DNA from 4 places in the Spongiibacter sp. C9W genome. Region 4 is predicted to be linked to each of the others. Evidence: predicted binding sites of a transcription regulator. Region 4 holds the regulator's gene; each other region holds the start of a gene.
The links. The regulator LexA, encoded in region 4, represses DNA repair genes until DNA is damaged. The targets are predictions, from matches to a motif close to ACTGTNTNTANANACAGT.
Positions count from the first base shown of each region.

Region 1: a site for LexA is predicted at 2,610-2,627, ahead of recN (DNA repair protein RecN). Genes of this name have one in related genera too.
Region 2: a site for LexA is predicted at 2,715-2,732, ahead of AC2Q8J_RS00810 (YebG family protein). Genes of this name have one in related genera too.
Region 3: a site for LexA is predicted at 3,391-3,408, ahead of imuA (translesion DNA synthesis-associated protein ImuA). Genes of this name have one in related genera too.

Region 1 covers NZ_CM170672.1:2,598,554-2,604,009, forward strand. Annotated here, with positions in the region: gene AC2Q8J_RS12330 (RnfH family protein) at 1-7, shown strand, start outside; gene AC2Q8J_RS12335 (outer membrane protein assembly factor BamE) at 13-396, opposite strand; gene fur (ferric iron uptake transcriptional regulator) at 471-884, shown strand; gene recN (DNA repair protein RecN) at 918-2,585, opposite strand; gene grpE (nucleotide exchange factor GrpE) at 2,790-3,359, shown strand; gene dnaK (molecular chaperone DnaK) at 3,494-5,419, shown strand.
Region 2 covers NZ_CM170672.1:182,319-187,774, reverse strand. Annotated here, with positions in the region: gene acnB (bifunctional aconitate hydratase 2/2-methylisocitrate dehydratase) at 1-2,051, shown strand, start outside; gene AC2Q8J_RS00815 (YibL family ribosome-associated protein) at 2,285-2,641, opposite strand; gene AC2Q8J_RS00810 (YebG family protein) at 2,764-3,048, shown strand; gene AC2Q8J_RS00805 (efflux RND transporter permease subunit) at 3,103-5,456, opposite strand, start outside.
Region 3 covers NZ_CM170672.1:1,209,932-1,215,387, reverse strand. Annotated here, with positions in the region: gene AC2Q8J_RS05850 (error-prone DNA polymerase) at 1-1,135, opposite strand, end outside; gene AC2Q8J_RS05845 (Y-family DNA polymerase) at 1,143-2,606, opposite strand; gene imuA (translesion DNA synthesis-associated protein ImuA) at 2,610-3,368, opposite strand; gene AC2Q8J_RS05835 (hypothetical protein) at 3,472-4,050, shown strand; gene AC2Q8J_RS05830 (alkaline phosphatase family protein) at 4,058-5,456, opposite strand, start outside.
Region 4 covers NZ_CM170672.1:619,068-624,523, forward strand. Annotated here, with positions in the region: gene AC2Q8J_RS02950 (CsiV family protein) at 1-92, shown strand, start outside; gene AC2Q8J_RS02955 (S-methyl-5'-thioinosine phosphorylase) at 60-806, opposite strand; gene AC2Q8J_RS02960 (mechanosensitive ion channel family protein) at 799-1,926, opposite strand; gene AC2Q8J_RS02965 (DUF6763 family protein) at 2,179-2,499, shown strand; gene lexA (transcriptional repressor LexA) at 2,670-3,272, shown strand; gene AC2Q8J_RS02975 (hypothetical protein) at 3,275-3,688, shown strand; gene AC2Q8J_RS02980 (hypothetical protein) at 3,746-4,015, opposite strand; gene AC2Q8J_RS02985 (DUF6586 family protein) at 4,112-4,591, opposite strand; gene topA (type I DNA topoisomerase) at 4,597-5,456, opposite strand, start outside.

The DNA.
Region 1 (5,456 bases), 1.5 Mb from region 4:
GGCTTGACCTGCTTATTCGCTGGCGGCTTGGGCGTCGGCCTCGGCGCTGCTGCTGCTAATTTTCCCCTCGGCTGAGGGTTTAACGTCGGTAACAATGCGCACCAGTTTGTCGCCTTGGAAGTACGCGCTGAGCTGGTGGCGCTCGGCGGGCTTGCCTTCTTTATTCAACGTGTACACATAATCCCAGCGGTCGGGGCTGAAGCTGTCGCGAATCAGCGGCGTGCCCATAACGTATTCAACCTGGCTGCGGCTCATGCCGATTTCAAGCTGATCTACCATTTCCTGGGTGATGATGTTGCCCTGATCGATGGGCAGGCGGTAAACGCCGGGAAACTCCAGAGAGCTGCAGGCGCCAAGCAAAATTACCAGGCTGGCGGTAGCAATACGCAAAAACATAGTCAGGGTTCCAATCACTCGCAGAGGCAGGGATAATAGCGCAAACCTAAACACAACGCTAAGGTCAGTGGTTTATGTCAAGCGAAAATCAAGAGCTCCGCAAAGCTGGGCTTAAAGTCACCCTACCTCGGGTAAAAATTCTACAACTGCTTGAGCAGGCCGAAGCTGAAAATCAGCACTTCAGTGCGGAAGATGTCTACCGTTCGCTGATGGAGTCTGGTGAAGATGTGGGCCTGGCGACCGTTTACCGTGTTCTCACTCAGTTTGAGGCCGCCGGCTTGGTGGTGCGCCACAACTTTGAGGCCGGGCATTCCGTTTTCGAATTGGCCAAGGGCGAGCACCACGACCATATCGTGTGTATGGAGAGTGGTGAGGTAATTGAGTTTTACGATGACGTGATCGAGGAGCGCCAACATAAACTGGTGGAAGAGCGCGGCTTTGAACTCGTCGATCACAGCTTGGTGTTATACGTTCGTCCCAAGAAGTAACGCTTATCTTGCGGGCGGCGCTGCCGCCCGCGTTCAGTGGCGTATGCCGAGCATTTCTCTGGCGTGTGCCAAGGTGTTCTCGGTTATCGCTATCCCGCCCAGCATTCGGGCAATTTCCTCGATTTTTTGATCTTCTGCCAGCGGCTCCAGCTCGGTTCGCAAGGCCGTCTTGTTGCCGGTTTTCTTAACGCGAATATGGTGGTCGCCCTGGCTGGCCACCTGTGCCTGGTGGGTGACGCACAGCACTTGGCTGCGTTTGCCCAGGTCGTTGAGTAGCTGGCCGACAATTTCTGCGGTCGCCCCGCCAATGCCCACGTCCACCTCGTCGAAGACGATTGTCGGGACGGCGGCAACCTGAGCGGTGACGACTTGTATGGCCAGGCTGATACGCGACAATTCGCCGCCCGAGGCAATTTTATGCAGCGGGCCCATCGCGGCGTTGGGGTTGCTGCGAATGCGAATTTCGATGTCTTCGGCGCCGTGGCTGTGCGGCTCATCGTCAGCAAGAGGAATAATGGCAAACTCCACTTCGCAGTGTTTCATTGCCAGTTCGCCCAGTTTGCCCTCAATGCGTTTTTTCATTTTTAACGCGGCGGCGCTGCGCAGCTTGCTCAGCTTCTTGGCTTTGCTCTGGTAGTTGCTGAGCGCCTGCTGTTGCTCCTGGCGCATGGCATCGAGCTTTTCATCGGTTGCGTCGAGCTGCTCGAGCTGGTGTTGCAGCGATTGTTGCAGCTCGGGAAGTTCTTCGGGTTGAATCTTGTGTTTGCGCGCGGTTTGGTAGATGGCGTCAAGCCGTTGTTCAACGTCTTGCAGGCGCTGGGGGTCCAGTTCCGTTTCGTCGGTGACGCGCTGCAGTTCGCTGGCGGCCTCTTCGATCTGAATGCGCGCGCTCTCAATCAGACTGATGGCGGCTTCTTGCGCTGGGTGGCCGTGCTGGCAGCCGCTCAGTGACGAGAGCGCTTGATGCAAAATACCCATCGCGTTGACTTCGCCTTCGCGGCACAGTGCCAGGCTGTGGTGGTTGGCGGCCAGAATTTGCTCGGCATTGGCGAGCTGCTTTTGTTGGATCTCCAGTTCTTCAATTTCGCCGGGCTGAATATCGAGGCGCTCTAGTTCGTCGAGTTGGTAGCGCAGCAGTTGTTCCTGGGCGTTTTGCTCATCGAGGTGGCTTTCGAGTTCGTTGAGGCGCTTGCTAATGCGCTGATAGCGCAGGCAGTCTTCCCCGAGTGAACTGCACAGTTCGCTGGCGCCGGCAAAGGCGTCGAGCAGCTGTCGTTGATAGGGCTTTTTAAGCAGGGACTGATGGGCGTGCTGGCTGTGAATATCAATAAGCAGGCCGCCGAGCTCTTTGGTGTCGTTTACGGTGGCGGGCTGGCCGTTGATATAGGCGCGCGACCGACCCTCTTTGGTGATTACTCGTCGCAGTCGGCATTCGTTGCCCGCTAGCAGTTCTCGCTCCTGCAGCCATTGGCGGGCCAGGGGAATATCGCTGATATCGAATTCGGCGTGGATGTCGGCGCGCTCGGCGCCCGCCCGCACGACGCCGCTGTCTGCGCGGTCGCCCAGTGTCAGGCCGAGTGCGTCGAGCATAATCGATTTGCCGGCGCCGGTCTCGCCTGTTAATACCGTCATTCCCGGCTGTAGCTCGATTTCCAGGGCTTGGGTGATGGCGAAATTGCTGACGCTTAAATGAACCAGCATGGTGGCGGCTCCAAAATGAAGATGTATGGTTATTTATACAGTAGTTGGCTGTGCCCGCTCAAGCCCTGGTTGCGTTCCGGGAATTAAAAATACCGGCGGCCTTGAAAAAACAGGCAGAGCCCCCATACACGGGGAAGCTCACCCTCGGGGTGCGGAAGTTATTGGGCGGCTGGGCCGTCCGGCGAAATGAAGGAGGCTGCTAAGGTGGCAGAGGAACAAGATAAAACAGCCGCGGCTGAAGAGCTGGCAGCGGAGCAGGCAGAATCGGTTGAGCAGGTTGCTGAAGAGCAGGGCGCCGATGCGGGAGATGATCTTCAGGCGCAGCTGGACGCCGCGCGTGAAGAGGCGGCCAATGCCAAAGAGCAGGCGTTGCGCGCTGTAGCAGAGGCGCAGAACGTGCGTCGCCGCGCCGAGAAAGACGCCGAGAACGCGCGCAAGTTTGCGCTGGAGAAGTTCGCCGGGGATATGTTGAGCGTGGCGGACAATCTGGATCGCGCGCTTGCGGCTGCCGATACCGAAGACGAGGCGCTGAAGCCGATTCTTGAAGGTGTGGAGTTGACGCGCAAATCATTGCTGGATGCGCTGGCGCGCCACAATGTTGAACAGATCGATCCAACCGGTCAGCCATTTGACCCGGAATTCCACGAGGCGATGGCGATGGTGCCTAACCCGAGTGCGGAGCCGAACTCGGTGATTGATGTGATGCAAAAGGGCTACACCCTGAACGGGCGCCTGCTGCGTGCGGCGATGGTTGTGGTCGCGAAGGCGGAGTAACTGCCAAATATTCACACCTGAGATGTTGATGGCCGGCTTGAAATTGAGAAAAACGGACCAATATCTACAGCAAGAACAGAGTTTAACGGGGCCTGGGTGCCTCGCGCAGTAAACAGCGAATGCGGAGAAAAGTTATGGGTAAAATTATTGGTATCGACCTTGGCACCACCAACTCCTGTGTGGCGGTAATGGATGGCGACAAGGTAAAGGTTATTGAGAATGCCGAGGGTGGTCGCACCACGCCTTCTATTGTTGCTTACACTGACGACAATGAAATTCTGGTTGGTCAGAGCGCCAAACGTCAGGCGGTGACGAACCCGGACAACACCCTGTATGCGGTTAAGCGCCTGATCGGTCGCCGCTTTGAGGACGATGTTGTTCAAAAAGACATCAAGATGGTGCCTTACACCATCAGCAAAGCCGACAACGGCGATGCCTGGGTTGAAGTAAAGGGTGAAAAGCTGGCACCCCCGCAGATCTCTGCGGAAGTACTGAAGAAAATGAAGAAAACCGCTGAAGACTACCTGGGTGAAAAAATCACCGAGGCGGTTATCACGGTTCCTGCTTACTTCAACGACTCTCAGCGTCAGGCGACTAAAGATGCCGGCCGTATCGCTGGTCTGGAAGTGAAGCGGATTATCAACGAGCCGACGGCGGCTGCACTGGCCTACGGTATGGACAAGGCCAAGGGCGATCGCACCGTAGCCGTGTACGACCTGGGTGGTGGTACCTTCGATATCTCGATCATCGAAATTGCCGAGGTGGATGGCGAGCATCAATTCGAAGTGCTGGCGACCAACGGTGACACCTTCCTGGGTGGTGAGGATTTTGACCTGCGCCTGATTGATTACCTGGCGGAAGAGTTCAAGAAAGAAAACGGTATTGACCTGAAAGGTGACTCGCTGGCAGTTCAGCGCCTGAAAGAAGCGGCTGAAAAAGCGAAGATCGAATTGTCATCCAGTCAGCAAACCGAGGTTAATCTGCCTTACATCACGGCAGATGCCACCGGTCCTAAGCACTTGGTTGTTAAATTGAGCCGTGCCAAGTTGGAGTCGCTGGTTGAGGATTTGGTGAAGCGTTCGCTGGAGCCAATGAAAACGGCGCTGCAAGATGCCGGTTTGTCTGCCTCTGAGGTTGACGAAGTGATTCTGGTTGGTGGTCAGACGCGTATGCCGCTGGTGCAGTCTAAAGTGACTGAATTCTTCGGCAAAGAGCCGCGTCGTGACGTGAACCCGGATGAGGCCGTTGCGATGGGTGCTGCCCTGCAAGGTGCGGTACTGTCGGGTGATGTAAAAGATGTACTGCTGCTCGACGTCACCCCGCTGAGCCTGGGTATTGAAACCATGGGTGGTGTGGCAACACCGCTGATCGAGAAGAACACGACTATCCCAACGAAGAAGTCGCAGGTGTTCTCGACCGCGGAAGACAACCAGACTGCTGTAACCATTCACGTGGTTCAGGGTGAGCGTAAGCAGGCGTCGGCGAACAAGTCACTCGGCCGTTTCGACCTTGCAGACATTCCGCCGGCACCGCGCGGCCTGCCGCAGATCGAAGTGACCTTCGACATCGATGCCAACGGTATTTTGCATGTATCGGCCAAAGACAAGGCAACTGGCAAGGAGCAGTCTATTCGCATCACTGCTTCCAGCGGCCTGAACGAGGACGAGATCGAGCAAATGGTGCGCGATGCCGAGGCGAATGCCGAAGCTGATAAGAAATTTGAGGCGCTGGTCACTGCGCGCAACAACGCCGAAGGTCTGGCTAACGCGACTCGCAAAACGCTGGAAGAAGCGGGCGATAAGGCGAGTGACGAAGAGAAGTCAGCCATTGAAGCAGCGCTGGTGAAGGTTGACGAGGCCGTTAAAGGCGACGACGTCGAGGCTATCGAAGCGGCTGCCAAAGAGCTTAGCGAAGCCTCTGCTGGCCTGGCGCAAAAGATGTACGCCGAGCAAGCGGCAGAAGCGGAAGCGGCAGGCGGTGAGCAGCCTGAAGCCTCAGCGGCCGGCGACGACGTTGTCGATGCGGAGTTTGAAGAAGTCAAAGACGACGACAAGAAGTAAGCGGCGGGCGGGGCTCTGCCCCGCGTTGCTGGCGTGA
Region 2 (5,456 bases), 440 kb from region 4:
ATATCCCGCTGCACGCACTGGCCATGTACAAAATGGAGCGCGACGGCATCAAGCCCGACGAGCAAGGCAAAATTGGTCCCTTGGCCCAAATTGCTGAGCTGGAGAAGAAAGGCCACCCAATCGCAATGGTTGGCGACGTTGTTGGCACGGGCTCTTCACGTAAATCTGCCACCAACTCGGTACTGTGGTTCTTCGGTGACGACATCCCCGGCGTGCCCAACAAGCGCGGTGGCGGTGTGTGTATTGGCGGCAAGGTTGCCCCTATCTTCTACAACACCATGGAAGATGCTGGCGCCCTGGTTTTTGAAGCCGACGTTGAAAAACTCAACATGGGCGATGTGATTGAAATTCGCCCCTATGACGGCGTGATCAAGAACGTTGAAACTGGCGAAACTCTCAGCGAATTCAGCCTGAAATCCGACGTCCTGCTGGATGAAGTGCGCGCTGGTGGCCGTATCAACCTGATCATCGGCCGTGGTCTGACCACAAAAGCACGCGAATCATTAGGCCTTGAGCCCTCGACTCTGTTCCGCGTGCCTTCGCAGCCCGCCGACACTGGCAAAGGCTTCACATTGGCCCAGAAAATGGTCGGACGCGCTTGCGGCCTGCCCGAAGGCCAAGGCGTACGCCCCGGCACTTACTGCGAACCCAAAATGACTACCGTCGGCTCTCAGGACACCACTGGCCCGATGACCCGCGACGAGCTGAAAGATCTGGCCTGCCTCGGTTTCTCTGCCGATCTGACCATGCAGTCTTTCTGCCACACCGCGGCTTACCCCAAGCCCGTTGACATCGACACCCAGCACAGCCTGCCAGACTTCATTATGACGCGCGGCGGTGTCTCTCTGCGCCCCGGCGACGGTATCATCCACAGCTGGCTGAACCGCATGCTGCTTCCTGACACAGTCGGTACTGGCGGCGACTCTCACACCCGCTTCCCAATGGGTATCTCCTTCCCTGCGGGTTCTGGTCTGGTCGCTTTTGCTGCAGCCACTGGCGTTATGCCACTGGATATGCCCGAGTCTGTGCTGGTGCGCTTTAAAGGCGAAATGCAGCCCGGTATTACCCTGCGCGATCTGGTTCACGCGATTCCCTACCAAGCCATCAAAGATGGTCACCTGACGGTTGAGAAAAAAGGCAAGAAGAACATCTTCTCTGGCCGCATTCTTGAGATCGAAGGATTGGAAGGCCTGACGGTAGAACAAGCCTTTGAATTGTCTGACGCCTCTGCTGAGCGCTCTGCTGCGGGCTGTACCATCAAGCAAGGTATCGAGGAAATTTCAGAATACCTGCGTTCAAACATCACCCTGCTGCGCTGGATGATCAGCGAAGGCTACGGCGATGCACGCACACTTGAGCGTCGCGCTCGCAAAATGGAAGAGTGGCTGGCCAACCCAAGCCTGCTCGAAGGCGATGCAGATGCAGAATACGCAGCAGTTATCGAAATCGATCTGGACCAGCTGACCGAGCCCGTGGTTTGCTGCCCGAACGACCCAGACGATGCCAAGCTGTTGTCTGAAGTTGCCGGCGACAAAGTTGATGAAGTCTTTATCGGTAGCTGCATGACCAATATCGGTCACTTCCGCGCAGCCGGTAAACTGCTGGACGCCCACAAAGGCAGCCTCTCTACCCGGCTGTGGTTGTCGCCACCAACCAAGATGGACCAGCACACGCTGATGGAAGAAGGTTACTACAACATCTTCGGTGCCGCTGGCGCGCGTATGGAAATGCCAGGATGCTCGCTGTGTATGGGTAACCAGGCACGTGTTGCCGATGGTGCCACGGTGCTGTCTACGTCTACACGTAACTTCCCCAACCGCTTGGGTACTGGCGCCAACGTTTACCTGACCTCTGCCGAGCTGGCAGCGGTTGGCGCGATTGTTGGTCGCCTGCCTACGCCTGCAGAATACCTGGAATACACTCAAAACCTGAAGAGCATGTCAGCGGACATTTACCGCTACATGAACTTCGATCAAATTGAGTCCTTCCAGAAAGGCGCTGAAGAAGGTGCGCGCATTGCCTCAGTAGAGATTACTGAAGTTTCTGCCTAAGCCATTGCGTTAAAATCAAGCCGCCTTCGGGCGGCTTTTTTTATGCCTGCAATACGCGAAAGTCTGTTAGCGCTAATCGTCATTGCATGGGTTGCGGCGATAACCTCGCCAATCAACTGGGCGCGGCACGGAGAAAAAAGAAGTTAGCTACAAGGCATAGCGTAGTGGCGGTTTTGTCACAACTCAAAGGGCTGGAAGCGACACTCGCCTCCAGCGGCACGTATTAACCCGGTCTAGAAAGACTTAGGGGAAAAGCCTGTCACCTCATCAAGCCCCATCTCGCGCCCCAGTGCGGTAAGCGGGTGCACAACAACCAAGCCTTTTACCGATTTTTTCAATTTACCCATGTCAGCTTGCTCGGCCTTGCTTAGAGCCCGCTTGAACTTCATTGCCTGCAGCATTTCAGCCTTGCTGTTGTTACTGCGTGACTGCTGCCCTTTAATACTGGCACGTCGTTTTTCCAATGCCGCAATTTCACGGTCAAATTGAGCGATCAAGATATCATCACCCCGACTCACCGCCGCTTGACGCTTTCGGCGCTGTAAATCGAGCTTGTTATTAATTTGCTGAATTTCTTTATTGAGGTTCACTACCCGGTCCTTTTACCCACGGCTACGGCGCGCAGTGTAACAAAAGCGACGCCTTATTCCCCTTGAAACAATAACTGTATACATATACAGTTATAAAAAATCACTACAGCAAGAGGTGAACCATGGCGGTTGTAGCCAAGTGGATGTGCGACAGGGACAACACGATGTTTGACAGCAAAAAAGACGCGGACGCTTACGACAAAATGCTCGAGCTCGCCGAGCAATTTACCGCGCTACTACAGCGTGAAGTTCCCGGTGTAGACGATGCCAAAGCTGAGAATTTCGGTATTTTACTCGCCAAAAATAAGGATGCACTCGTTCAGGCCTGCAAGGGCAAAGTCGAAGCCTTAGAGACCTTGTCGCAAGAACAGGACAACAACGTTCACGCATTGGCCCAAGGTCAGTGAAAAAAGCCTAGCGGCTGCCATCAATACAGCCGCTACCCCTCTCCTTCGCACACACTAAAGCGGCGCTGACAACTGTTCTTTAGGCTCGGCTTTCAATTCATCCTCAGCCAAGCCGGGGAAGTATTTCATCAAGTAAGGACGACGCAGTACCAGAAAGCTGGTGGGTACGAAGACCAGCGAAAGAATAGTGGTCAACACCGTGCCGCCAGCAAGTACCACCGCAAAGGGTGGCCAAAATGTTCCCTCAGCGATCAACAGCGGGACGAGCCCGGCGACCGTGGTAATTGTCGTCGAGGAAATGTGACGTGTACACTCAGAAACGGTTTCAACAATCTCTGCGCGATTGCCCGCCATCGCCAACGGCGATGCCTTTAGCTCCGTGAGAATAACAATCGCCGCGTTAACCGCCAGCCCCATCAGCCCCATCAGACCGATGATCGCGGTAAAGCCGAAGGGATAACCCGCCAACCACAGACTAAAAATACCCAGTCCCGCCGACTGAAAGGCCACTGCAAACACCAGTGCCGACAGGCGGAAAGAATTGAAAGCCATTACCACGGTCACGATCAGCAACACCAATATGATGCCAACGCTGCTCATCAGCTTACCAACGGCCCGGTTGCGACCCTCGGCCTCTCCGCCGATCTCCAGCTCGTAGCCCACTGGAACGATAAAGTCGTGCTCATCCAGGGACTGGCGCACCGCCGCTAACACCACCGCTGGCAGTACGCCGTCGCGAACATAGATTTCAACCTTGTTCATTCGCCGACCATCGCGCCGGGTGATCTGGGCTTGCGCGGGACGCAGTTCTGCGCTGGAAATCGCCGACAATGGCCGCGACCCCGTCGGTAAAATAAGGGGGAAGGACAGGAAGCGGTCAACACTGGTTTCTTTCACGCCCGCCCCAGACACCCTAACCGGCAGCTGCTCGCTGCCATCGAGTAAACTGCTGCTAATAACACCATCGACACTTGCCGCGAGCAGTTGTGAAACATCTCGCAGCCCAACCTGACTGCGCTGCGCCTCGCTCTCTTCCACGTCCAGCCACAATTTCGGCACCACTTCGCCGAGAGAGTCTCGCACGTGCACAACATCATCGAGGTCTAGCGCAATACGCCTCACCTCATCGCCAAGGCGTTTTAGCTGTGCAATATCGCTGCCGTATATACGCAGCTCAACCGGGGCAATGGTTGGCGGCCCCTGGCCCAAACGCCGAACAATTGTCTGATACTCGGGAAAGGCCTGGTCCAGCTCATCTTGCAGCACTGAAACAAGACGGTTTGCATTAGTTGGGTCACTAACCGTTGTCATCGCCTGCGCGTAATTTGGCGTGCCGTCGCGATTATCCAGCAGGTTGTAGTAAAACGAAGGAGCACTGCGCCCAACAAACCAATGCAGGGCCTCAATCTCACTGTGGCTATTGATCCACTCGGACATACGCTCAGTGGCGCGCTGGGTTTCGCGTATGCCAGTACCTGCCGGTAAATACACCTCGATATCAATCATGTCTCGATCCGAGGGCGGGAAGAATTGCTCGGGCAGGGTTTTCAACACCATAAAGCCAATAAGCGGAAGTACGCAGCACAGCAATGCCACGCGTCGCGGCCACATCAGCGCACGACTGAGAAATGCGCGAAACCAGCGGTTGATGGCCGACGACGACATTCCCGGCGCCTGCTCGGCAGACAGCCAGCGCCCTGCGATAGGCGCGATGATAAAGAGTGAAATAATCCAGCTACCAAACAGCGCAAAAATCACCGAGTTCGCCAAGGGCCCAATAAATTCACCAGCGGACCCCGGCATCATGGCAATCGGCATAAAGGTCAGCATGGTCGTTAGCGTGGAGCCCAGCAGCGGTACCCACAAGTGTTTAAATGCCTTAACCGATGCCGCAACCGCCGAATAGCCGGATTCGCGATAGCGACGCACCATATCGGCGACAACAATAGCGTTGTCGACCATGATGCCCAGTGCCACGATTAAGCCCGTTACCGACATCTGATGAATGGGCAAGCCGCTGATATTCATGCAGGCCAGCGCGTAGAGCATGGTCAGCGGTAGCGACAAAGCGACGATTACCGCCGAGCGCCAGCCCAGGGTAAATAGCAAAATGGAGAAGATAAACAAAAAGCCCAAGGCGATATTGCTGACTAACTCACTGAGCCTCGCACTGGTATAGCGCTCCTGGGAAAACAGCTCTTCAACAACAATTTCATCGGGGAGATTCTTGGTGAATTCCTGCAATTCGTGGCGAAGATCCTCGGCCCACAAATCTCCACGCACGGTTGGCAGCATTCGCACTGCAATGGCGATACTCCGCTCGCCATCAATAATCGCCAGCTCGCTGGGCACCACCGGCTCACCGCGATAGACCCTGGCAATATCTTGCAGCTGCAACGAGCCACCAT
Region 3 (5,456 bases), 590 kb from region 4:
CCTCTCGGCGTTCGTGTTCGAAATCGACATCGATATCCGGAGGTTCATCGCGCTCCCGTGAAATAAAGCGTTCAAATAGCAGCTCGCTCCGGCTTGGGTCGACTTCCGTGATGAATAAGCAATAACACACTGCTGAGTTTGCCGCGGAGCCCCGGCCCTGGCAAAGAATGCCCTGACTGCGGGCAAATTGGACGATGTCGTAGACAGTGAGGAAATAGTGCTCATAGCGTAGCTCAGCAATGAGGCTTAGCTCTTTATCAATACTGCTCTGAACATCGCCTGGAATGCCTTGCGGCCAGCGTTTCTCGGCGCCCATTTGGGTTAGCTCGCGCAAAAAAACGGTGGCACTTTTTTCCTTGGGTACCAGCTCGGTGGGGTATTGGTACTTTACCTCTTTTAGATCGAACTGGCAGCGAGCGGCAAGTTTGTCGCTTTCGTCTAACAAGGCCTGAGGGTAGTCGCGCGATAATAGCTCCCGAGGTTTTATATAGTATTCGCTATTCATCAAGGTGTTGCGGCCGAGTTGGCCAACCGTTGAATGCAGGCGAATTGCGCGAAGCACATCGAATAGGGGGTGGCGGCTGCGACAGTGCATCAAAATATGGGGGGCGGCCACAAGCGGAATTTGGTAGCGGCACGCCAGGTCATAGTGTTTGAGGTAATACGCTTCCTGTTGGGCAGTGCAGTGCAGCGCGACACCCAGCCACAGGCGCGCTGGGAACAAGGCCTTTAAATCCTTCAAACCAGTTGCGCCACATTTACTTTCAGGAAGATAAATCGCGAGTAGGTGCCGGTTGAAGCGCTGAAGTGCCTCCACACTCAGGGAATAATCGCCTTTGGCGCTATGCAAACGGCTGTAACTGATGAGTGAGCATAGCTCGCTGTAAGCTTGCCGACAGGGCGCGACGAGTAGCAGTTGGAACCCTTCTTGAAACTGGAAGCGTGCGCCGCATATCAGCTTGATATTTGCGTCTTTGGCCGCTTGCCAGGCCCGCACTATTCCCGCCAGAGAAGCTTCGTCACACAGGGCGATTGCTTTGTAGCCATTCGCCTCGGCTTGGGCAACCAGCTCCTCCGGGTGGGATGCCGCGCGTAAGAAACTGAAGTTGCTCTGACAGTTCAGCAGTGTGGCCATGGCGCTTTCAGGAAAAAAAGCCGTGCAGGTACCACTGCTGACTGAGGCAGTCTTTAAACAGCCAGCACAGGCCGTGGTCGTTGTGTCGGGCGATGTAGTAGTCGCGAACCTGGCGTTGCTGCCACCAATTACTATCCAGGCGTTCTGGGCCTTGAAGTATTTCAAGGGGGCCCTGCCAGACCAATCCGGTGGTAGTGCGTTGAAGGGGCAGAGGCGTCGGCAACAGCAAACTGGGTCTGAGCGCTTCACTGCTTGCCTCGTGGTCACGGTGTTCGCAGTTATAGTCGCTGACGGGGCACGCAACGCCTTGTTGTTCCGGTAACACTCGGTCGTCTATCTTCAACTGCTGAAGCGCGTTGTCACCTAGGCGCAGCTGCAAGCTGTTGATTAGGCGAAGTTGGGCGTCACTCTGCTCGGTGGCTTCTCTATGCTCGTCAAAAAGTTGCTGTTTGGTGGCTTCCAGGCTGACAAACTCTCTGCATTCCAAAGTAATGCCTTCTACAGCGCCAGCTAAGGTAAACCCTTCCAGCTGCAGAGCGATGAGTTCGAGAAGGTTTTTGCGGTGAAAGTGGCGGTGATTAACCGGCGTTTTCCAGTGCTGGCGTTCGCCGCTCAAATAGTGGAAGGTCCAGTGCAGGTCACGGTTTAAGCACTGGCGCAGACGTAAATAGACCTCTAGTTCTTTGAGCATGGCAGACATCGGAAAGCGCAGCTGATCACTCTGAAATAAGCCGCCATCAAACTGACGCTCACTGACAAAAACGTCAGCGGGTTGGTAGCGCTGTCTCGGATCCTGCTTGCGCCCAGTTAGGCGGGCGACAAAGTCGGCCATAACCGGGTCGAAGCTGCTCAACAGTTGCTTGCGCGGCAGGCTAAGAACATCCCCTAGTCGCCTCAGGCCCATATTGTGCAGCGCTTCTAATTGGGCGCTTGGCAGCGGGAGCTGGCGGCAGGGTAGTGACGCCAGTGCGCGCTTTAGTGCATCGCGTTTGAGCTCGCCCTCGGCATTTACTAGATGAGCGGGGCGAATGCCTTGCAAGCTTAAGAGTTCTGCTGCCAAAGGGGTATTGCCCAGGCCAATATTTAACTGTAAGCCGCGTTTTCGATAGGCGGAAAGCAGGGCGCGATACAAACGCTGCAAGTTGCCAAATAGCTTGAGCGAGCGGCTCACCTCCAATAAGAGTGCGTTGGGCGGCGATAGACTGATGTCGTCGCTGAAGCGATAGGCCCAAAGAGCCAGGCGCTGCCAGTGGGCCTGTTCGCACTCGCTCTGCTGCGGTTGGCAGTAGAGCGAGGGGCAAAGCGCTAAAGCAGTGGTTAACGACATTCCCTCGGTCACGCCCGCGAGCCTGCTAGCGGCGTTCACCAGTGCTACCTGTTGCTGTGCAATCAGGGCGCAGGGCTCGCTCAGCGGTGCGCCGGGCAAGGCCTCCAAACCCAGTAGTGGGAACCGTAAGCACACATACAGCATGGATTATGACCGTATTACTGGGTGGCTAGAGGGTGTTGACGGACGTCCAGCGACATGGAGATTGACCGCAAGGCGCCGCCGCGGGTTGGTGTTTGTTGGCCACTCATTAACAGGGCGCTGGGCTTCAGTTAGCTGTTTATTTCGCGGCAGTGTGAGTTGCTGGCCGGCATGACCACCATATTGTTTAAGAATGACCAACTTAATGTCTCGAGGCCCCCCTTCGACCTGTACGCGCAGCGGGGCAGGCGAGGCTTGTGGTTGGCAGCGGCTTGGGCGGAAGTGAAGGTGCCAGCAGTGACCTTCACGTGCTGCCAAATGTAATCGCCGTAGCTGCTTGTCATTCGGCGAACAATTTGCCGACCAGCTGAGTAGCGCGCAAAAGACCCCGCTGCGCAAGGCCTCTTCGGCGGCCCAAAGCTGGTGTTGACGATGGGCATGAATCAGCCACTGCTGTTGTGCAGCCAGGCCGTGCTGAGCAAGCCCAGGGGCAAAGGGGAGATAAGGCGGGTTTAACCAGGCAATGGGGCGATCGCGATTGAGCTGGCTCAGCGTAGGCATGACCAATTCCAGCTCGCCTATCCCGGGTGTATCACACAAAAATTCACTGCTGCCGCTGCTCGGCCAGCCGCCTTGATGTAAGGCTCGGTCTAGGGGAGCAAAGCCCGTCGCGTTACTCTGGCCGCCTACTGTGTGGCGGCGACGTTGTTTGGCTGGCCACAGCTGCTGTCGGTTGATAAGTTGTTCAAGTGTTTTACTAGGCATTGGACATGGCGCGAATCTATATACTGTATACATATACAGTATATCAACTGGCTGGAAAGTCAATAAATCCAACGCGTCGTTCTATGACAAATCAGGAGCTGGTATGCAATGCCCCCTAGCGTCACTCATCCACGATTACCGCCTAGCCCTGTCTGAAAGTGATACGGCGGCACGTTATTGCAGTGTGGCGACGGTAGATGGTCAGCAGGCGAGCACAAGAACGGTGGTACTGCGTGATATCACCACTTTAGGGCCAATGATTTTTATCAACGATAGCTCGCCAAAGTGGCCGGTGCTGATGGCAGGTGGCAGCGAGGTATTGCTGTTCTGGCCTTCGCAAATGCGCCAATACCGCCTGCGCGGTACATGGCAGGTGCTGGGTGAGAACGAGATGCTTGAGCATTGGCAGAATAAACCCGATGCGGCAAAACTGTTGGATCACCTGTACCAGCGCCTCCCGCAAAGCTCGACGCTAACCTCAGCTGCACAGCTGCGAGAGGAGCTCGATGGCTTGCGACAACGCTTTGCTGGCGCCGACATTCCCTTTGTCGGTAACGCGCGGGGAGTGGTTCTGGCAGTGGACTATCTGGAGTCCTGGTGCGCAGCAGCGGATGGGGTACACCAGCGCCGCCTATATCGACGGATCAATGGCGACTGGCTCAGCGAGCCTTTGGTTCCTTAGGGACTGGCTATTCCACGTACGCTGGTTGTGGCAATAGGCCGCTGGCATAGGCCATTACATGGAAGAGAAAATTCTGCTCATTTGTGCCCGATAGCAGCGCTGCACCGGGGCCAATGGCGTAGACAGCAACATCCTCGCCGCCGTGAGTTTCACTACTGAGAGGAACGAGAGCGTCCTGTTGAAACTCTCTGGCCTGGGTGTCAACGCCGTGCAGATCGCGGCGACTACTAGCTGCCGTCTTCTCTTGGGAGCTGAAATACTCAGAGCCGGGGCCGTTGGCATAAGCCAGGGTTGTGTAGGGCAGGCCATCTGCCGCGGTGCTTGGAGTACTGCTGCCCACGCTGACTACCTTACCCAGTATCGGGTTGCCCCGCCGAGGATAGCCTGCAATCGTGAAGACATGGCTGTGATCCGCTGTGACGACAATGAGTGTGTCCTCGGGGCTGGTTTGCTCTACGACAAGTGCCACCGCCTCAGACAAAGCAATGGTGTCATGCAAGGCCTTACTGGCATTACCAGCGTGGTGGCCGTGGTCGATGCGTCCCGCTTCAACCATAAGGAAAAAGCCCTGCTCATTTTTGCTGAGTAATGCGAGGGCCGCCTCGGTCATTTCCCTTAGCGATGGCTCGTTGTCAGGTTCGTCGCGGCGTTCTAGCTCATACTGCATGTGTGAGCCACTGAAAAGCGCGAACAGTTTTTCTGTGGCCGCTAAGTCGAGTGCATTCAGCGCTGCTTTACTATCGAGGTAGCGTGCTGCTGGGTATTGCTGCTGCCACTCAGCGAGTAAATTGCGCCCGTCAGTGCGCTGGCCCCCATCGATACTGGCGGGTAAGAAATGCCGTCGTCCGCCGCCCATAACCACGTCAATGCCGTCAACGTCCACATTGGCAAAGCGGGCCTCCAGGTTTTTTTCAAAGCCGATTAGTTGACTGGCAATATCCTCACAGCCAGCTGAAATTGCCTGTTGTGGCAAGGTGCTGTTGTCTTCCCAGTTACGGTCAGCCGATTTGGCATACGTCGCCGCGGGTGTGGCGTGGGTAACACGTGCGGTGGACACCAGACCTGTGGTCTTGCCGGCAATTTCTGCGAGTTCGAGCAGGCTAACTAGCGCATTTCCCGTGGCGCTGCTGCAATCGCCGCGGCGAGTATTTTCGTCAACGCCTAGCAAACCAATATTGGTTTTAACGCCCGAGACTATCGCGGTCATGGTACCGGCCGAATCTGGGGTTTGAGCATCCACATTGTAGGTTTTTACCAGGCCGCTGAAAGGAAAACGGTCAAAGCTCAGGTTGTTTTCCTCCCCGGCCATTCCCTTCTGCTGGCCGTCGAGAATGCGAGCGGCGGTAATAGTGGAAACCCCCATACCATCGCCGACAAACAGGATAATATTTTTGGCTTTACCGTGA
Region 4 (5,456 bases):
TACACTACATCGACCACCCCTTGTTTGGCTTACTGGTTATGATCAGCAAGCCTCAGGAATTACCCGTGGCTGGCGATAGCGTGGGAGAGTAACGACTTTACCTGCAACATTCCGGTATCAATAACGGCCTGAATATCTTCCATCGTAATGAGTGTATCGCTCAGGCCAGCACCGGGATTCACCACCAGGCACACGGAGGCGTAATCCAGACCGGCCTCCCGAGCGAGTGCCGCTTCCGGCATTGCGGTCATACCCACCATATCGTTGCCATCGCGCGCCAAGCGGCGTATCTCTGCAGCCGTCTCCAAACGCGGTCCCTGGGTTACCGCGTAGGTGCCGTAGGGCTCAATATCGATATCCGCCTCCTGGGCAGCGGCGCATAATCGTAACCGCAGCTCTTCACAGTAGGGGTAACTGAAGTCCACGTGCTCAACTTTGCCATCACGACCATCGTAGAAGGTATGTTCGCGCCCCCAGGTGTAGTCATTGATTTGCTCAGGTAATGCGATAACACCGGCAACAAAGCGCTCGCTGATTCCCCCTACCGCATTCACTGCGATCACTTCCCCTGCGCCAACAGCCTTCAAGGCGTGAATGTTCGCGCGGTAGTTAATAGCATGTGGCGGCAGCGAATGCCCCACACCGTGCCGGGGCAAAAACAGGAACTCCGCCCCCTGATACTCCATATGCTGAACAGGTGCACTGGGCTCACCGTAGGGCGTTGACACCGCTTCACTGCTCAACATGTGAGCGCCCGGCCAATCACACAGCCCTGTACCGCCGATAACTGCAATGGGTCTACGCATTTTTTTCGTCTCCGGCCGCTCCGCTTTGGCGAGCAGCATTTTCGATCTGTAAGGGGTCCATTTTCACCGTAGTGGTGGGGAACGCCACATCAGCACCATGCTCGTGGACAATCTCTAAGACTTTTAGCAAAACATCTTGCTTAATCTCGTGGTACTTCACCCACTGGGTTGTCTTGGTGAAGGTATAGATAAAGAAATCCAAGGACGACGCGTTGAACTTATTGAAGTTCACAATCAGCGTTTTTCTGAGATCAATCTCGGGGTGCGCTTCCAGCATGGTTTTTACGTCGCTGATAATGCCGGGTAACTTGCTCGCATCTTCATACCTTACGCCCACCGTTTCATAGATACGCCGGTTCAGCATGCGCGATGGGTTCTCGACGGCGATCTGCGTAAACGTGGCATTGGGCACATACAGTGGGCGCTGGTCAAAGGTGCGAATTCGGGTCTGCCGCCAACCAATATTCTCTACCGTGCCCTCTATCTCTTTATCTGGGGAGCGCACCCAGTCGCCCACAGAGAATGGACGGTCTAAATACACCATCAGGCCACCAAAAAAATTCGCCAACAAATCCTTAGCGGCAAAGCCCACCGCTATCCCGCCAATGCCGCCAAAGGCCAGCACACCAGAAATGCTGTAGCCAAGGTTCTGAAGGATCATCAACACCACAACAATGATGACCGCGCTTCGCACCAGTTTGCCCAGCGCCATCACCGTTGTTTGGTCGATCGGCTCGTCGCTATCGCTGTATTCTCTGGAGAGCAGGCCCGCTTCGATCTCGTGAACCAGCTTCACTAGAAACCAGCCCAAAATCGCCATCACCGCAACGGCTCTGAACGGTTGCAGGGCGGTAAAGATGTCGGCGTCAGTGCTACCGGCGATAATCTCCAATACGTGACTGGCGCCGACCACCCATATCAACAATACCAGCGGACGACGCGCAGCGAGCAAAACGGCATCGTCCCACAAGTTATGCGTGCGTTTAAAACGCTCGCCCAGAACATTCAGCAAGCGGCCTGCCAGTAAGTTCGCCGTCAGAACAATAAGAACAACGATGAACACTTCCGTGAGCCAAGGGTAGCTAGAAAACTCTATACCTTTAATCCAATCCATCGACATCAAACGCTGCCCTCTACTTATACAGATTGCTTGTTAACCCCGAGCCACTTATTCATTAGCGTGCTAAAAAACGGGGTAAAAAAAAAGAAAATCAGTTTAACTTAGCCGGCCATCTTACTGAAAGTGCGAAGATTTAAACTTGAAGCCCATAACAACGACACAAAGCCACACCCGGGCTCTCGGATAAATCCCTACTGGACAGCCCGATGGGACATGATAGCTTGGAGATACGTACTTTAGGAGGTGAACGCTATGGCATCATTAAATGCGTTGATAGGCTGCTGGTACAAAGACCTGGAAACCGGTCAGCAGTTTGAAGTTGTGGCTACAGATGAAGGCCTGGACACAATAGAAGTGCAATTAATCGACGGAGAAATCTGCGAGTACGATTTGGACAGTTGGAGGCAGCTAAAGCTCACCAGTATTGAAGAGCCAGAGGACTGGCGAAATGCATTCGAGCTCAGCGATGACGACTACCGCCATTGGGATGATGGCATCATGCCGGAGCAGATCGGCAACCCGCTACACGAAATCGAGAGCGATGTTGTCAACGGCATCCTCGATGAATTCTAGCCACTGAAACACTGAATTTTCCGCGCTCCCCCTCCTGCCTGCCTTCGGGTGGGCTTCTTTTTGTCTATCCTCCCACTTTCAGCCAACATCAAAATACCCGTTCGCGGCTTGCACAGAACAAAATACTGTATATACTCACAGTTACTGTATAGATAAACAGATGCCAGAACATGGAAAAATTAACCGCCAGACAAGCGCAAGTACTCGAGCTGATAAAAAGCCATATCGACGATACCGGCTACCCACCAACCCGTGCAGACATTGCCAGAGAGCTTGGGTTTCGCTCACCTAACGCTGCCGAAGAGCACCTCAAGGCTCTGGCCAGAAAGGGCGCGATCGAAATTATACCCGGCGCCTCAAGAGGCATTCGCCTTCCAGAAGACCTCGGCATTCCTATTGTTGGTCAGGTTGCTGCGGGTAGCCCTATATTGGCTCAGGAGCACATTGAAGACCATTGCGCGATTTCGCCAAACCTATTTTCTCCCTCGGCCGATTACTTCCTTCGCGTGCGCGGCGACAGCATGATCAATGCCGGAATATTTGAAGATGATCTATTGGCCGTACACCGCTGCCAGGTGGCACAGAACGGACAAATCGTCGTTGCGCGAATTGGAGATGAGGTCACTGTAAAGCGCTTGCAACACCAAAAGAACAAACACCAATTGCTATTAATCGCCGAAAACCCCGACTACGCCCCCATTGAAGTTGACCTGCGAGAACAGGACTTCGCCATTGAAGGCTTGAGTGTGGGTGTACTGAGACGCGGGAGTTAAGCATGGCACTGATCGAACAAACATCACTGTTCTCAAACGCTCAGCAGCACAACGCTGCTACGCGCATTACCGATATCGTGTTGAGCAGTCAGGCGCACCTGTCACGCACGCTGCTGGCCGCCATGCTAATGCAGCTAAGCGGACAAACTGAGGAGCGTTGGTTGTGCTGGGTTGCAGACAGACCTCTCAAACCATTACTCGATGCCTGTGGCAAAGATCGCGGCCAGCGAATATTACAGGTTGTGGCGAACGGCGGCAGCCTCTGTAATATTGCGGCTCGAGCGCTGGAGCGCGGGAAAAGTCACACCGTGGCGGTTTTGACGAACACTCCCCTCAGCACAGAACAACGCTGCGCTCTAGAGCGAGCAGCGCTGGCTGGCGACGCCGAGTGCCTGGTGATACAGCTTCAAAATTAACAGCCAAGAGGGACTCAGCAGCCACAATACATAAGGGGTAAAGAGGTGCTCTACATCCTAGTGGAGGGTCTTTGATGGGGGGTGAATATCGTCCTGATCGTCGTCTTGTGCTTCAGCAGCGTCGTCACTAAGCTCTTCGCTCACAACCTGCGCAGCTTCTAGTCCAGCCTGCACCATTGCACGGGCGATCTCTAAACATGAGCCTGGAATTTGCTCTCTGGCCTCACTTGAGAACCGGATCATCACCAATGGCTTTTCGTCGCCTTCGGAACGCTGAAGCACGATATCGCCATTTGCCAATTCAACCAATTCTAAATAAGCCAGCACAGAGTTTCCCTTGTTTGTTATCACCACGCGTTAACGCGTTTGCTAAGTGTAACAAACCCAGCGACCAGTAGGCCAATCTGTCAGTAGACCGAGCTATCAATACTCCAGGAGTGTGCTTCGGTGTCTCGCGATCAACTCGCTGAGGAACTGCAAGCAGCCCTTAGCAAGTTCAATATCGTCCTGATCAGAAACCGTAACGGTGCTTAGCAGCGACGGATTGTACTGTTTTGCATCACCGGGCTGGCGCACAAAACGGTAGTCCAGCATCCACTTCAACTGATCATCGTGTATTTCGCGATCAGCCAACTCTGCAATTTCCGGAGGATGCGCGGCCTTCGTCAATACTTGAGCAGTCATACGCCCAGTGGGCAGAGTCTGGCTGTACAGCGGTTGCTGGATGAGTAAGTCGGCCAAATGGCACTCGTAGGCCAGCCGTAGCTGCCACAACGCAGACTCAACACAAGCTCGCTGATAATGCCCGCTCCACTGTGGCTCGGCGTCCCTTTCACTGTCAGCGAGATACTGCTTAGCGAAGTGTAAATGGAGGTTGCACTGCCCCCGGTAACTCTCTGACATACGCCCTACTTCGCTTTCTTCACTGGCGATTTTTTAGCCGCTTTTTTCTGCTTTACATGCGCCACCCATTTACCGCCTTCATAAAAGGCGGACCAACCACTGGGTTTGCCGTCAACCTCAGACTGCACATACTGCTCCTTGGTCTTACGGCTGTAGCGAATAACAGTATCTCGCCCCTCGTTGTCTTGCACTGGCGCAGAAAACAAGAAAGCGTATTTAGGATCGATCTCTGCCTGGTGAGGCAGAATCTCTTTCACCTTGGGTGCCCGGGTTTCACGGTTTTTGGGGAAGCCACTGGCAGCCAGGAAGAGTCCGGAGGCACCGTCGCGGAGTACGTAGTGGTCATCGACTTTTTCACACTGCAACTCCGGCATAGGAACCGGGTCCATTTTCGGCGGTGCCGCTTCGCCGTTACGCAGTAATTTGCGTGTGTTTTTGCAGCTCTCGCTCGTGCAACCGAAATACTTGCCGAAGCGCCCCGTTTTCAGCTGCATATCGGCACCACACTTATCACATTCGATAATTGGGCCGTCATAGCCTTTAACCTTAAAGGCGCCCTGCTCAATCTCATAGCCGCTGCAATCGGGGTTGTTGCCACAAATATGCAATTTGCGACTTTCGTCTATCAGGTAACTCTCCATTGCCGTGTTGCACAGCTTGCAACGGTGCATACTACGCAAGACCCGAGACTCTGCCTCTTCGTCTTCCGCATCAATACTAATAAATTCCTCGCCGGGAACCAGATTGATGGTTTGCTTACAACGCTCTTTGGGCGGCAAGGCGTAACCCGAGCACCCTAAAAAGACACCGGTGCTGGCCGTGCGGATTTGCATATTACGCCCGCACTTCGGGCAGGGAATATCCG